Regions from separate parts of the Roseateles sp. DAIF2 genome, predicted to be linked through region 1. Evidence: predicted binding sites of a transcription regulator. Region 1 holds the regulator's gene; each other region holds the start of a gene.
What was found. The regulator FNR, encoded in region 1, switches genes on or off when oxygen is low (the NO sensors DNR and NnrR bind a similar motif). The targets are predictions, from matches to a motif close to TTGATNNNNATCAA.
Positions count from the first base shown of each region.

Region 1 (3,485 bases):
CCAGGCCCAGCGCCGCCATGTGCAGCATCACCCACAGCGGTCGCAGCAGCGCGCTGGCCTGGCCCAGCTGCGCGGCCCAGCCGACGCTGGCCGCCGCCAGCGCGCCGCCCGCGGCATAGCTGGCCAGCCGCGCCAGCTGGAAGCCCCACAGCGCCCGCCGCTCGCCGCCGACCAGGCCGGTGCAGGCCGCGCCGCACATCAGCGCGCAATGCGGCGTGCCGGCCAGGCCCATCAGCAGCGCCGAGGCGATCAGGGCCAGGTCCATGGCGCTTGGTTCAGATGATCTTGGAGAACTGCGCGCGCGTGCGGTCGGCCTGCAGATAGCGGTCGAACACCATCGCCACCGCGCGCACGAAGTACCAGCCCAGCGCCGTCACCTCGATCGAGCCCGGCAGCAGCTGCACCATGCCGGCCTCCTGCAGCGGGCGCAGCGCTTCCAGCTCGGCGCGGAAGTACTCCGGCACCTTGATCAGATGGGCCAGCTCGATCGATTCGAACTCGACCCGGCCCTGGCACATCAGCGCCATGATCATCGCGCGGCGCAGCAGGTCGTCGCGGTTCAGCGCCAGGCCGCGCACCACCGGCAGCTGGCCCTGGCGCAGCAGGTCGTAGTACTCGTCCAGGGTCTTGGCGTTCTGGCTGTAGGTCACGCCGACCCGGCCGATCGCCGAGACGCCCAGCCCGATCATGTCGCAGTCGGCCTGGGTGCTGTAGCCCTGGAAGTTGCGGTGCAACCGGCCCTGGCGCTTGGCCACCGCCAGCGAATCGCCGGGCAGCGCGAAATGGTCCATGCCGATATAGGTGTAGCCCTGGGCCAGGAAGCCGCCGATCGCGCCCGACAGCATTGACAGCTTGTCGCCGGCTGGCGGCAGCTGGCCGACGTCGATGCGGCGCTGCGGCTTGAAGCGCTGCGGCAGATGCGCATAGGCATACAGCGCGATGCGGTCCGGCCGCAGCTCGGCCACCTGCGCGATGGTGCGCTGGAAGGAGGCCGGGGTCTGCAGCGGCAGGCCGTAGATCAGGTCCACATTGGTCGACTCGAAGCCGAGCGCGCGGGCGCTCGCCATCAGCGCCGCCACATCCGCATAGCTCTGCTGGCGATGCACCGCCTTCTGCACCGCGGCGTCGAAGTCCTGCACGCCGAAGGACAGGCGGTTGAAGCCCAGGCCGCGCAGATGCGCCAGACGCTCGGTGGTGACGGTGCGCGGGTCCACCTCGATCGACACCTCGGCGCCGGCGGTCAGGCGAAAGCGCTTGGCGATCGCCGTCATCAGGTCGCCCAGCTCGGTGTCGCTCAGGAAGGTTGGCGAGCCACCGCCCAGGTGCAGCTGCGAGACCTGCGGCGCACGGCCCAGCCGCGCCAGGGTCAGGTCCATCTCGACCAGCAGGGCCTGCAGGTATTCGCCGGCGCGCTCATGGTGGCGCGTGATCACCTTGTTGCAGGCGCAGTAGTAGCAGACCGATTCGCAGAAGGGGATGTGCACATACAGCGACAGCGGCGCGCCGCCGCCGACCAGCGCGCCGCTGGCGCGCTGCGCCAGCGCCTGCTCGTACTGCTGGACCGTGAAGGCCTCGACGAAGCGGTCCGCCGTCGGATACGAGGTGTAGCGCGGCCCGGCGATGTCGTAACGACGCAGCAGGTCCTCGCTGATGGCGGGCGCGGTGGGGGTGATGCAGGCGTTAGGCATGAGCGCACTTTGCCAAGCCCGGCTGGCCGGCGCTTGATGCACGTCAAGCTTCATGCGCATCGGCGGGTCAACAATGGACCTCATCTTGAGGAGCATCATGTCGTCCACCTTTCAGCAAGCCTCGCCCTGCCCCGCGCCCGCCGCCAATGGCGAATGCACGGGCCGGACCCTGACCCGATCCACGCCGCAGGACGCGGCCCTGCGCGCCGAGCCCTTCAAGGTCGCCTGCTCCAGCTGCAATCTGCGCGAGCTGTGCCTGCCGGTGGGCCTGTCCAAGACCGATCTGGAGCAGCTGGACACCCTGGTCGCCACGCGCCGCACCGTCGCGCGCGGCGACACCCTGTTCCGCGCCGGCGATGCCTTCCAGTCGCTGTTTGCGGTGCGCACCGGCTTCTTCAAGACCTGCGTCTCGGCCGAGGACGGCCGCGACCAGGTCACCGGTTTCCAGATGGCCGGCGAGCTGCTCGGCCTGGACGGCATCAGCAACGACCGCCACAGCTGCGACGCGGTCGCGCTGGAGGATTCGCAGGTCTGCGTGATCCCCTATGGCCAGCTGGAGGAGCTGTCGCGCGAGTTCACCGACCTGCAGCACCAGTTCCACAAGATCATGAGCCGCGAGATCGTGCGCGACCATGGCGTGATGCTGCTGCTCGGCAGCATGCGCGCCGAGGAGCGCCTGGCGGCCTTTCTGCTGAACCTGACCCAGCGCCTGCAGGCGCGCGGCTTCTCGGCCTCCAGCCTGGTGCTGCGCATGACGCGCGAGGAGATCGGCAGCTACCTGGGTCTGAAGCTGGAGACGGTCAGCCGCACCTTCTCCAAGTTCCAGGAGGACGGCCTGCTGGAGGTGAAGCAGCGCCAGATCCGCATCGTCGACCAGGCGGGCCTGCAACGGCTGGTGAACAGCACGAACTGTTGAGAGGTCGATGTTGCAACGATGAAGCGCCCTGCGGGGCGCTTTTCTTATGGTTCGGTCGTGGGACGCTCGGGCGATCGCCGGGCTGCGGGTGCACGCGCTTGCTCCGTGTCCCCCGGGCCGCGCTGCGGCCCTCCTCCTTAACCTGCGCAAGCGCGCACACCCGCAACCCGGCTCTGGCGGCGCAGCGCCTCTTCGACGACGCCCCATATCGGCCACAGGGCGCACGCAGGAGGGTGGGTGGGCCTGATGCGGAGGTCAAGGAGGAGGCCGCGCAGCGGCCGGGGGATTGAGCCCGGACACCGGAAGTCCGGTGGACTTCCGGTGCCTGGCGAAAGCCAGGGCCGCGAGGCCCTGGCAGGCAGCAGCAGGCCTGCCCGCCCTCCTGCGCTCTTCGCCGATCCCGCCCGCGCCTCAGTCGGCTAGCAACAGACTCAACCCGGACGACAACGCCGTGATGGCCCAGAAGCCCAGAAAGGCCAGGCTGTAGAGCGCCAGCGGCGGCAGGCCGGCCGCAGCGATGCGCGGCTCCAGCAGGGTCGGGTCGAGCAGGCTGAACACCAGGCCCTCCAGCACCGCGGCCATCAGGAAGGACGGCCACAGCGCCGCCATCAGCCGCCGGCGCAGACGTTGTTGAATCTGCGGCTGTGGCCGCAACCGCGGCGCGACGGGCGCCAGCGGCGGACCGGCGCGGCGGCCCATCGCTCAGAGGCCGCCGGTGGCGGCGTGGTTGCGGGCCTTCATCGCCGGCTGCTCGGCCTGGGTCTGACGCAGGTCGGCCGAGGGGTCGACCCGCTTCGCCTCGATCACCGGATCCGGATGCGCCAGCGCCAGCGCCAGGGTCACGAAGGAGGCCAGCACCACCGCGCTGGGCCCGCCGATCA
Region 1 covers NZ_CP049919.1:2,243,129-2,246,613, reverse strand. The annotation lists gene G8A07_RS10445 (sulfite exporter TauE/SafE family protein) at 1-265, opposite strand, end outside; gene hemN (oxygen-independent coproporphyrinogen III oxidase) at 276-1,688, opposite strand; gene fnr (fumarate/nitrate reduction transcriptional regulator Fnr) at 1,783-2,604, shown strand; gene G8A07_RS10430 (hypothetical protein) at 3,016-3,303, opposite strand; gene G8A07_RS10425 (hypothetical protein) at 3,307-3,485, opposite strand, start outside.

Region 2 (3,485 bases), 1.8 Mb from region 1:
CACGATCGAGATCCGCGTGCTGGACACGCCGCTGACGGTGCAGCGCGCCGCGGCGCTGGCCGGCTTCGCGCAATGCCTGGCGGCCTGGCTGCTGGAGGAGCGGCCGATCAAGCCGCATGCGGACGATCAGCTGGTCTACACCTACAACCGCTTCCAGGCCTGCCGCTTCGGGCTGGATGCGCAGCTGGTCGACCCGCAGAGCAACGAGGCCTATGTGCTGGGCGAACGCCTGCCGGCCCTGCTGGAGCTGCTGATGCCGCAGGCCGAGAGGCTGGGCGCCGTGCCGGCGCTGCAGGAGCTGCAGCAGCTGGTGGCGCGCCGCGAGGGCGATGCCGACTGGCTGCGCGGCCTGCTGGCCGGTGGTCGCAGCCTGCCCGGCGTGGTGGCCGCGGCCTGCGAACGCTGGGCCGCGGCGGACTGAGGTCGATCAGGCCAGGCGGAACTGGCTGACGGTGCCGGACAGCGCCACCGCCTGCTGGCTCAGCGACTGCGCTGCCGCGACGGCCTCCTCGACCAGGGCGGCGTTCTGCTGCGTGCCCTGGTCCATCTGCGCGACGGCCTGGTTCACCTGGGCGATGCCGTCGCCCTGTTCGCTGCTGGCGGTGCTGATTTCGCTGACCATCGTGCTGACCCGTTGCACGCTGGACACCACCTCGCGGATCGTGCTGCCGGCCTGCTCGACCAGCTGGGAGCCCTGGCCGACCTTGTCGACCGAGTCGTCGATCAGGCCCTTGATCTCCTTGGCGGCGGCGGCGCTGCGCTGGGCCAGGCTGCGCACCTCGGCCGCGACGACCGCGAAGCCGCGGCCCTGCTCACCAGCGCGCGCGGCTTCCACCGCGGCGTTCAGGGCCAGGATATTGGTCTGGAAGGCGATGCCGTCGATCACGCCGATGATGTCGACGATCTTGCGCGAGGACTGCTCGATCGAGCCCATCGTGCCGACCACCTGATGCACCACTTCGCCGCCGCGCACCGCCACCTCGGCGGCGCTGCGGGCCAGCTCGTTGGCGCGCCGCGCGTTGTCGGCGTTCTGCTGCACGGTGGCGGTCAGCTCCTCCATCGAGGAGGCGGTCTGCTGCAGCGCGCTGGCCTGCGACTCGGTGCGCATCGACAGGTCGCCGTTGCCGGCGGCGATCTGGGCCGAGGCGGTGGTGATCGAGTCGGTGCTCTCGCGCACCTGGTTGACCAGGCGGGCCAGGTTGTCGCGCATCGTGCGGATGGCCTGCAGCACGCTGGCTTCATCGCCGGCGCGGGTCGCGACCTCGACCGACAGATCGCCCTGGGCAATGCGGCGCACGACCTCGGCCGCGTACTGCGGCTCGCCGCCCAGCTGGCGCACCAGGCTGCGCAGCATGTCCCAGGCCAGCGCGGCGATCACCGCCATCAGCAGCCCGGCGATCGCCAGCAGGATCACGGTGCTGCGCCAGAAGCTCTGCTGGATGTCGTCGATGTAGTCGCCGAAGCCGATGATCCAGTCCCAGGGGGTGAACTTGACGATCGCGTACAGCTTCTCGACCTCGTCCTTCGTGCCCGGCCGCGTGCCGGGGGCGACGACGGTGCCGATGGTCTTGCCCTGCAGGGCCGCGCGGTAGCGCTCGCCGGCCTCGCGGCCGCCCTTGGCGTCGACGATGCCGATGCGCTTGGGATTCGGGTGCACCAGGTTCACATCGTCGCTGTAGCCGCGCACGAAGAAATACTGGTCCTTCTGATGGAAGGCGCCGATCACCTTCTTGGCCTCGGCCTGGGCCTCCTCGCGGCTCAGCTTGCCGCTGAGTTCCAGCGCATGCGCCTTCTCGGCCGCGGCATGGGCCAGCACCACTAGGGTGGACAGCTGGGCCGTGCGCTCCTTCATCATCGACTGGTACAGGGTGGACAGAGCCACGGTCGCCAGCACCGTCATGCCCAGCAGGGTGACGGCGCACAGCAGCAGGATGCGCGTGCGTAACTTCATGACTTCCTTCGGGATCGGCCCGGCAAAAACGGCAAACGCGCATGCTAGGGGCGGGCCGCGGCGCGGGCCGGCATGAAGCGGGCGCGACAGTGCGGAATTGCCGCATCCGCGCGCCGGCAGCGGATTCGGGTGGCGGATTCAGGCGCCGGGCTTGTGGCCGTAATCGTTGTCCGGCAGGCGCGCTCGGTCGGCCTCCTCGGCCGCCAGCGGCTGCACCTCGACCAGGCTGGCCTGGCAGCGGCGTGTCAGCGCCTGATAGGTCTCGGTGCCTTGCTTCTTCCAGCGCATCTCGTCGGCCGAGAGCTCGCGCATCACCTTGGCCGGCAGGCCGGCGATCAGCGATTTTTCCGGCAGCTTCTGGCCGGCGCGCACGAAGGCGCAGGCCGCGACGATGCTCCAGGCGCCGACCTCGGCCTCGTCCATCACCACCGCGTTCATGCCGACCAGCGCGTCGTGCCGCACCACGCAGCCATGCAGCACCGCGCCATGGCCGATATGGCCGTTGGCCTCCACGACGGTCTCGGACTTCGGGAAGCCGTGGATCACGCAGGTGTCCTGCACGTTCGAACCCTCCTTCAGCACGATGCGGCCGAAGTCGCCGCGCAGCGAGGCGTTGGGGCCGACATAGCAGCCGGGGCCGACCACCACATCGCCGATCAGCACCGCGGTGGGGTGCACATGGGCGCTGGGATGGACCACCGGCGTGACGCCATCGATCGCGTAGCAGGGCATGGACTCGTCTCCTGGTCGTTGACCTCGGGTAAATCCGAGGGTGTTCTGGGGTCTTGGGGCTTGCGCCAAATCAAGTGCGACCTTACGATCTACCGACCGGTCGGTCAAGAGTGTTTGATCTGCCTCAGAAATAACCAGATGGTGGAGAGAGACAAGCCATGACAGCCACTTCGGAAGCGCTGCTGATCACCAGCCAGGAGGGGGCGGTGCGCACCCTGACCCTGAACCGGCCGGCGGCGCTGAACGCCTTCACGACCGCCTTGCTGGTCCAGCTGCGCGAGGCCCTGGAGGCCGCGGCGCAGGACGCAGGCGTGCGCTGCGTCGTGATCACCGGCGCAGGCCGCGGCTTTTCGGCCGGCCAGGATCTGTCGGACGCGCTGATCAAGCCGCCGATGGAGCCGGGCGAGGTGCCCAAGGACATCGGCCATCTGCTGGACAACTACTACATCCCGCTGGCGCTGCGTCTGCGCTCCATGCCTGTTCCCGTGATCGCCGCGGTCAACGGCGTCGCGGCCGGCGCGGGCGCCAGCCTGGCGCTGGGCTGCGACCTGGTGCTGGCGGCCGAGGGCGCCAGCTTCATCCAGGCCTTCTCGAAGATCGGCCTGGTGCCGGACTGCGGTGGCACCTGGCTGCTGCCGCGCCTGGTCGGCCGCGCCAAGGCGCTGGAGCTGGCCCTCTTGGGCGACAAGCTGCCCGCCGCGGAGGCTGCACGCATCGGCCTGATCTACCGCGCGCTGCCGGACGCCGAACTGGCTGCCGAGGCCCAGGCGCTGGCGCAGAAGCTGGCCGCGATGCCGGTCAA
Region 2 covers NZ_CP049919.1:4,025,162-4,028,646, reverse strand. The annotation lists gene G8A07_RS18690 (YbdK family carboxylate-amine ligase) at 1-421, shown strand, start outside; gene G8A07_RS18685 (methyl-accepting chemotaxis protein) at 428-1,951, opposite strand; gene G8A07_RS18680 (phenylacetic acid degradation protein PaaY) at 2,090-2,683, opposite strand; gene G8A07_RS18675 (enoyl-CoA hydratase-related protein) at 2,842-3,485, shown strand, end outside.
Region 2: the regulator FNR is predicted to act here: its motif matches at 2,744-2,757, upstream of G8A07_RS18680 (phenylacetic acid degradation protein PaaY).

Region 3 (3,485 bases), 1.0 Mb from region 1:
CGCAGACGCTCGAAGATGCCGTTGACATCGTCGAGCTTCGCTTCGTGGACGGTGGTGCGGACCTTGCCCTCGCCGGCGAAGGCGAGCGCCTCCTGCAGGTCCTTGCGAGTGCCGACGATGGAGCCGCGTACGGTCTTGGCATTCAGCACGACATCGAAGATCGGCAGCTCGAAGTCGCCCGGCGGCAGCCCGACCATCGACATGGTGCCGCGTTTGTGCAGCATGCCGATGCCCTGGGCGAAGGCCTCGCGGGAGGCCGCCGTTACGAGCACGCCGTGGGCACCTCGCAGAGATCTCTGCAGTTCCACGGCCGGATCCGCGCGACGCGCATTGACGGTCAGCTCTGCACCGAGCGCGCGCGCCAGCGCGAGCTTGGCCTCGTCGACATCGACCGCGACAACGTGGAATCCCATCGCCCGCGCGTACTGCACGGCCAGGTGTCCAAGTCCTCCGATACCGGAGATCGCGACCCAGTCGCCAGGCTTGCAGTCAAGCACCTTCAAACCCTTGTAGACCGTCACGCCGGCACATAGAACCGGCGCGATCTCCATGAAATCGACATTGCCGGGCAGGTGACCGACATAGCCCGGATCCGCCAGCACATACTCGGCGTAGCCGCCGTTGACCGTGTAGCCGGTCATCTGCTGGCCGTCGCATAGCGTTTCCCACCCGGTCAGACAATGCTCGCAGCAGCCGCAGGCGCTATGGAGCCAGGGCACGCCGACGCGGTCGCCCTCCTTCACCGTCTTCACGCCGGCGCCGACCGCAGCGACATAGCCGACCCCCTCGTGCCCTGGGATAAACGGCAGCGCCGGCTTTACCGGCCAGTCACCATCGGCCGCATGCAGATCGGTGTGGCAAACGCCCGAGGCGAGCACCTTGACCAGGATTTGCCCCGGCGACACCTCGGGTATCGGCACCTCCTCGAGCCGCAGCGGCTGCCCGAATGCGTGAACGACGGCGGCTTTCATGGTGGCCATACTCATTTCTCCCGCGAGACGTTGGTCAGGCCGGCGAGTGCCGGGCGGTAACCAGTGTCGGCAGAGCCCTCCGGGTGAGGGTTGATCCACGTCAATCGCGCGCGCCACTGAGCGCGGGGCCTTGCGGCCGGCGCGGGTGGTTGCGCCTGCGATGGGGGGCGCCGCCGATAACGTTGGCCCTGCAACACCTTGACGGGGATCAACGGCGGCAGCGGCGGCCGATCCGATCATGCACCCAACACTGAGGAGCATGCCATGCTGCAAAACGTCGGATCGGTCGACCGCCTGGTGCGGGTACTCGTTGGCCTGGCCCTGGTCGGCGGTGCTGCCTTCGGCGTTATCGGCGGCTGGGGCTGGCTGGGCCTGCTGCCACTGCTCACCGGCTTCGTCGGTGTCTGCCCGGCCTATCTGCCCTTCGGACTGAGCTCCTGCGCAGCAAAGCCGCATCGGCGGGAGCGCTGAGAAGGTATCCCGTTCGATAGGTAGGCGGAATGCCCCGCCTTGCGGCCGAGGGTGGAACGCGCCGGCCCCATGTCGCTCATGAGCGGCCGGCCGGCTCCCGGAGTCAACGCAGGCGCCGACGACGGCGTACCGCGACGAAGCTCACGACGCCCAGGCCGGCCAGCAACATCGCGTAGCTGCCGGGCTCCGGCACCGCGGAGATGCTGCCGATGAAGGCCGCGTCGTTGACCTGTACCGCGCCGCTCCAGCTCTTGGCGATCACCTGGCCGTCGATATGGCCCGAGCCGGTCTTGAAGTCGGCGTTCGGCGCCAGGAAGGAGGCGACCATGCCGCCGCTGTAGTTCACCGTGGTGGCGTCCACCAGGTTGAACAGCACGCGGCCGGCGTTGAAGTTGCTGCTGCCATGGCCGCCAAAGGTGACGCTGCTGCCATGCACATTGATGATGACCGTCGTGTCCTGCCCCAGGTTCAGCAGCGACAGGTTGTTGTTGACATCGGCGGCGCTGATGTCGAACACGGCCAGCTTGGAGCCCCGGGCGTTCAGCTCGAAGGTGCTCCACTGCTTGCCCGCGGTGCCGCTGTTGCCCAGCGCGTCGAGCTGCAGCGACAGGCCCGAGAGCCGCGTCTGCTCGGCCGCGAAATCGAAGCCCAGATCCAGCTGGCTGCCCTTGGCGGCCTTCTGCGGCGCCGGGTTCTGCCATTGGGCCACATTGGTGGCCTGGCCCCAGTAGGTCAGGCTGTCGACGCTGAGCCACTGCTTGTTGGCATTCAGATTGCCGCCGACCTTGACGTCGCCCTTGAAGCTGGCGCCGCCGCTGCTGTTCAGATTGCCGCCGACCGCCGTGTTGCCCCAGTAGCTGCCGCTGCCGGCCTTCAGATGGCCGCCCACGGTCAGGCCCTGGCCGCCGTACAGCGCCGAGCCGCCGTTCTTGGTGTTGATCGAGTAGCTGCCGACGTCCATATTGCCGCCGACCGCCACCCGGCCCTCGACATCGCTGGACGGCGCATAGAAATTCTTGAACACCACCAGGTTCATGCCGCTGGACAGGCCCAGCGCGTTCTGCGTCTCGGTCTTTACCGCCCAGGCCTGGGTGGCAAAGCCCAGCAGCAGCGCGGCGAACAGGGGAGAAACCGTCTTCAGGGGCCTGGAGCTCATCGAATGGGGGTCAAGTCTTGTCGGAAGCTCGCATTCTTGGCGGGCGGCCTCTGCGCGTAAACCCCGAGGCGGGGTGCTGGGCGGCGGGTTCGTGCGCAAAGTCACGCCCGGGGCGCGCCCGGCAAGGCCCGCAGGCCGAAGGACCGTTCATGTACTTTTCAGATGCCGCTGCGGCTGCCGGCCCATAATGGCCCGATGAGCCTGTCATCGACGCCCCCCGGGGACGCCAGCGCGACAACACCCTCATGGATCGCCCGCCTGCGCCGCTCCCAGCGCCTGCTGCGCATCGGCAACCGCGTCTCGGCCTGGTGGGAGGATGCGCGGCTGACCTGGCAGTTCGTCGGCGAGGTGCTGCAGGCCTTGGGTCGCCTGCTGTCCGGCCGGGCCCTGATGCGGCGTTCGGACCTGGTCTGGCAGTTCGACCAGGCCGGGCCGCGCAGCGTGCTGATCGTCTCGGTGGTCAGCGGTCTGGTCGGCGTGATCCTGGCCTATATGGGCGCGGTGCAGCTGGAGCGCTTCGGCGCGCAGACCTTCATCGCCGACCTGGTCGCGATCAGCGTGGTGCGCGAGGTCGCGGCGCTGATGGCCGGCATCATCCTGGCCGGACGCATCGGCGCAGCCTATGCGGCCCAGCTGGGCAGCATGCAAGCCAACGAGGAGATCGATGCGCTGCGCGCGATGGGCGTGGATCCGGTCGAGCACCTGGTGCTGCCGCGCCTGCTGGCCCTGCTGCTGGCCGCGCCCTTCCTGACCCTGTATGCGGCCCTGGTCGCGCTGCTGGCCGGCGCGCTGGTGGCGGTCAGCATCTTCGGCGTCACGCCGGCCGAGTTCATGCACCGCAGCTACGAGGCGCTGAGCCTGAACCATGCGCTGATCGGCCTGGCCAA
Region 3 covers NZ_CP049919.1:3,266,128-3,269,612, forward strand. The annotation lists gene G8A07_RS14965 (zinc-dependent alcohol dehydrogenase) at 1-980, opposite strand, end outside; gene G8A07_RS14970 (DUF2892 domain-containing protein) at 1,236-1,442, shown strand; gene G8A07_RS14975 (choice-of-anchor A family protein) at 1,546-2,598, opposite strand; gene G8A07_RS14980 (ABC transporter permease) at 2,794-3,485, shown strand, end outside.
Region 3: the regulator FNR is predicted to act here: its motif matches at 1,062-1,075, upstream of G8A07_RS14970 (DUF2892 domain-containing protein).

Region 4 (3,485 bases), 950 kb from region 1:
AGCGGCACCGCATCACCGCTGATCGTCATCGAGGTCGCAATGCCGCTTTGACGCTCGAACTTGGCCAGCGTGCTGCGCAGCGCATGCTCGATGTCCTCATGACCGGAACGGGTGCGGAAATGCAGCAGCAGCTCCCGCACATCGGCATAGCTCTCGCGCACGCCGGCGTCGATCTCGGCCAAGCTGCGATCGACCTTGGCCGGCTCGTTCTTGTGGAGCGCGTCGCGCAACAGGGCGACCTGGATCTTCAGGAAGGCGAGCGACTGCGCGATCGAGTCATGCAGTTCCTGAGCCAGCAGGTTGCGCTCCTGGCTCACCGCCAGCTCACGATCACGGGCGGCCAAGCGCAGGTTCTCCAGCTGGGTCGCGACATGCCCCACCATCGCGTCCAGCAGCTGCCGCTCGTTGGGCGACATCGTGCGTTCACCATAGAAGAACAGCTCGACCTCGCCGATGCCGTGCTGGGCCGTTCGCATCGGGATCACGACCACGGTCTGGTAACCGGCCGCCTCACAGTGGCGCAGGGACTGCGGACCGATCGAACGGATCGGAATCACGCGCGTCCCCGGCAACTCGCCTGGCGGCTGATCGCCACAGGCGCATGAACCGACCTGCACGCAACGTTCGGCTTCGAGCAGCGCCTCCGGCAGGCTGGTCTGCGCCAGCAGCAGCAGCCGTTTGCCTGCCTGGTCAACCAGGCGCACCGCCGCCGCATCCGCACCCGCGACCTCGCGGATCTTGCGGGCGAAGGTCTGCGCCAGCGTCTCAAGCCGGGTCTGGCTGCTGCCCAGCAGCGCCACCTCGTAAAGAGCGGCGAGGCGTTCGTTCTGGCGGGCCAGGTCGGCGGTCTTCTCCGCTACCCGGTCCTCCAGCCCACGATAGCTACGCTGCAAGGTATCGGCCATGCGGTTGAAGCCGCGTGCCAGGCTTGCGAACTCCTCGACCGAGTTCCGCTCGTCGATGCGCTGAGAGAAGTCGCGCCGTGCCATCGTGGCCAATCCGTCTCGCAGGCGCTGCAGCGGCCGCACGATCCAGACGAAGGTGCCCGAGACAAAGGCCACCGAGGCCGCTGCCACCAGCACGACCAGGCCGAAGCACAAGCCGCCCAACATCGCGGTCCGGCTCGCGATCGTGTGCTCGATCGCGCTGACCAGGCGGTCCACCGTCTCGACCATTGCATCCGCTTCGGCGCGCAGCGAAGGGAGTGGTTCATCCGAGTTGAGCAGTGCCTCGCGTAATCGCGGCCAGCGCGCCGCCACTGCAGCCAGTTGGGTCTGGCAAGCCTCGTTGGAAGGCACAAACAGCGGCCGCTCGACGTCGCCTTCGCGCAGCCGCTGCACCATCGCATCAAATTGTGCGACCGTCACAGCCAGTTGCTGCGGGTCGGCGCTGGTGCTTCGGTCCAGCACCATGCGGTAGGTCGCCATGCGCATGCGGCCCGCCTCGTTGATCGCTCCCGCGCCCCCCTCCAGCTGCCAGGACACCCACAGGGTGAAGGCGATCGACGCCAGCGCCACGATCATGAAAGTGGTCTGGATCAGCGCCAACTTGCCGGCGAGGCTGCGTAGAAAGCGGGGCATGCGTCGAGGTTAACGACCGCCGCGATCCTGCAATTGACATGCATCAAGCGCATGGCAGTTCATCGAGGTGGCTCTGCGTCACAAATTTCAGCCCGTTTCGGCAAGTTGCGATTCATGGCAGTCGATGTGAAACAGGGCTTGGTGGACCTTGTCCAACAGCTTTTTTGCGGACGCCGGTTCGCCCCCCGCCGACCAGTTTTCTTAATGAGTGCCGGGCCGCTTGTCCAGTCTCCCAACTCAGCCGCTCACGGCGTGCGAATATGTAGCCCCAGCGAATCTGAATCTGCCTTGCGGCAAATCAAGCCATTTGTGTCGCTCCTCAGGCTGGTAACTACTTTTATGTCGCACTCCAACGACGAGAATCCCTTGGTTCATCGCCTTCGTCTTCTATGGAAGCGCCTTGGAGTCGTTAAAGGAAATCCTGTCGCCGCACTCCTGCCATCTGATCCTAAAGCGCTCTGCTTGGCCTGACGATCAGTTCAGCATGTTGAACCGCTTGCCGACGCCGACAGAATGCCCCGATCTCCGCTACATCCTTGCCGACCTCGGCAACCCAGCGCCGGCCGCGCTGGCTTCGGCGCTTGGTGTTTCTCTTGCGACCGTGCGGCGATGGCTTCGCGAGGACCGGGCACCGCGCCCGGTCATGCTTACCCTGTTCCGGCTGACGCGCTGGGGCATGTCGCGCGTCGATGCTGAAGCCGTCAACGCGGCCCGGTTGCATGCGGGCCGCGTCCTGGCACTTGAGCACGAGAACCGCCGACTACGACGCGAGCTGGCACGCGTCGTCAGTATCGGCGACTTCGGCAGCGCTAACGATCCGGCCGTCGAGCGTTTCGCATGAGAAACCTCATCAGCCAATCCCAGTACCAACTATGGCAAAAAAACAAGGGCCGCTTGCGGTAGTGCAAGCGGCCCTTGTCGCCGACTCTGGCTAGGCTCTAGCTAAATGGTCATCACTGCGATCGCGATCAGCAACGCCACAAGAAAGTCAAATGTGTTTGAGGCATAGCCGCTCCTAAGGGTCATCTTGTAGACCTCTCCCGGCGTTTTCCTAAAAAGCCGCTGCCGCCACATTTCACGAAGAGCGTGGATGCAAAAAAGAACGGCCAGCATTGCCCAAGCAGCCTTAATCGGCATCACTCGATAGCTCGGATCGAAGATCAGAATAACGGACAAGAGCACAGATGCGAACTTGACTAGAAATAGGGAGGATTCAATCGGCTTCATGAAAGCTCTTGCTCCACATTTATTCAAAGCACATTAGAGCTCTTCACAAAGAGTTCCATAGTATCGGCTGCATCCGCCGCCGCCGCTCCAATCTCGCCATTCACTGACGACATCCCAATCTCCGCCGGTACTTTGCATCAAGTAGTTGGTCTGCGAATCCAGTCCAAACAGGGCAGCTGCAGACTGCTGCAGTTGACCTTGTGCGGCAAGGGATGTGGCTGTGCTGAAGGCATCGACCATGCCAGCAATGGTGCCACCCATAGTTTCATACAAGTTTGGGGAGTATGTTCTCATGAGATCGGCGATGACGGTGCCTACGGCGTAGCCGGCTGCGTAGGAAAGTGCGACCTGCTTACCGAGCAACATACTTGTCTCATAAAGCGCACCAGTTACGCCCAAAGAGCCGATGGGCGCTGTTCGGAAGCTGAGATAAATCTCAGTAGGAGTGTAGTTTAAAAAATGTCCGATCTGTGTTTTCACGAAGCCCGCACGTCCAAAACTTGTGTTGCCCCCCATCAAAGGTCTCACTTCTTGCAATCTCAGGCGAGAAAGGCCCTCTGTAATAATCCCAGCTGTAAGATATATTTTTTGCGCGTGCCGGCGCAAATTTTCCTAACGGGCCAAATTGCCGACTTCCCGGCACGGGGGAAGAGAACATGGTATTTGAATTCTTCTGAA
Region 4 covers NZ_CP049919.1:3,190,400-3,193,884, forward strand. The annotation lists gene G8A07_RS14625 (type IV pili methyl-accepting chemotaxis transducer N-terminal domain-containing protein) at 1-1,547, opposite strand, end outside; gene G8A07_RS14630 (hypothetical protein) at 1,981-2,421, shown strand; gene G8A07_RS14635 (hypothetical protein) at 2,523-2,807, opposite strand; gene G8A07_RS14640 (hypothetical protein) at 2,841-3,287, opposite strand; gene G8A07_RS14645 (hypothetical protein) at 3,244-3,485, opposite strand, start outside.
Region 4: the regulator FNR is predicted to act here: its motif matches at 1,614-1,627, upstream of G8A07_RS14625 (type IV pili methyl-accepting chemotaxis transducer N-terminal domain-containing protein).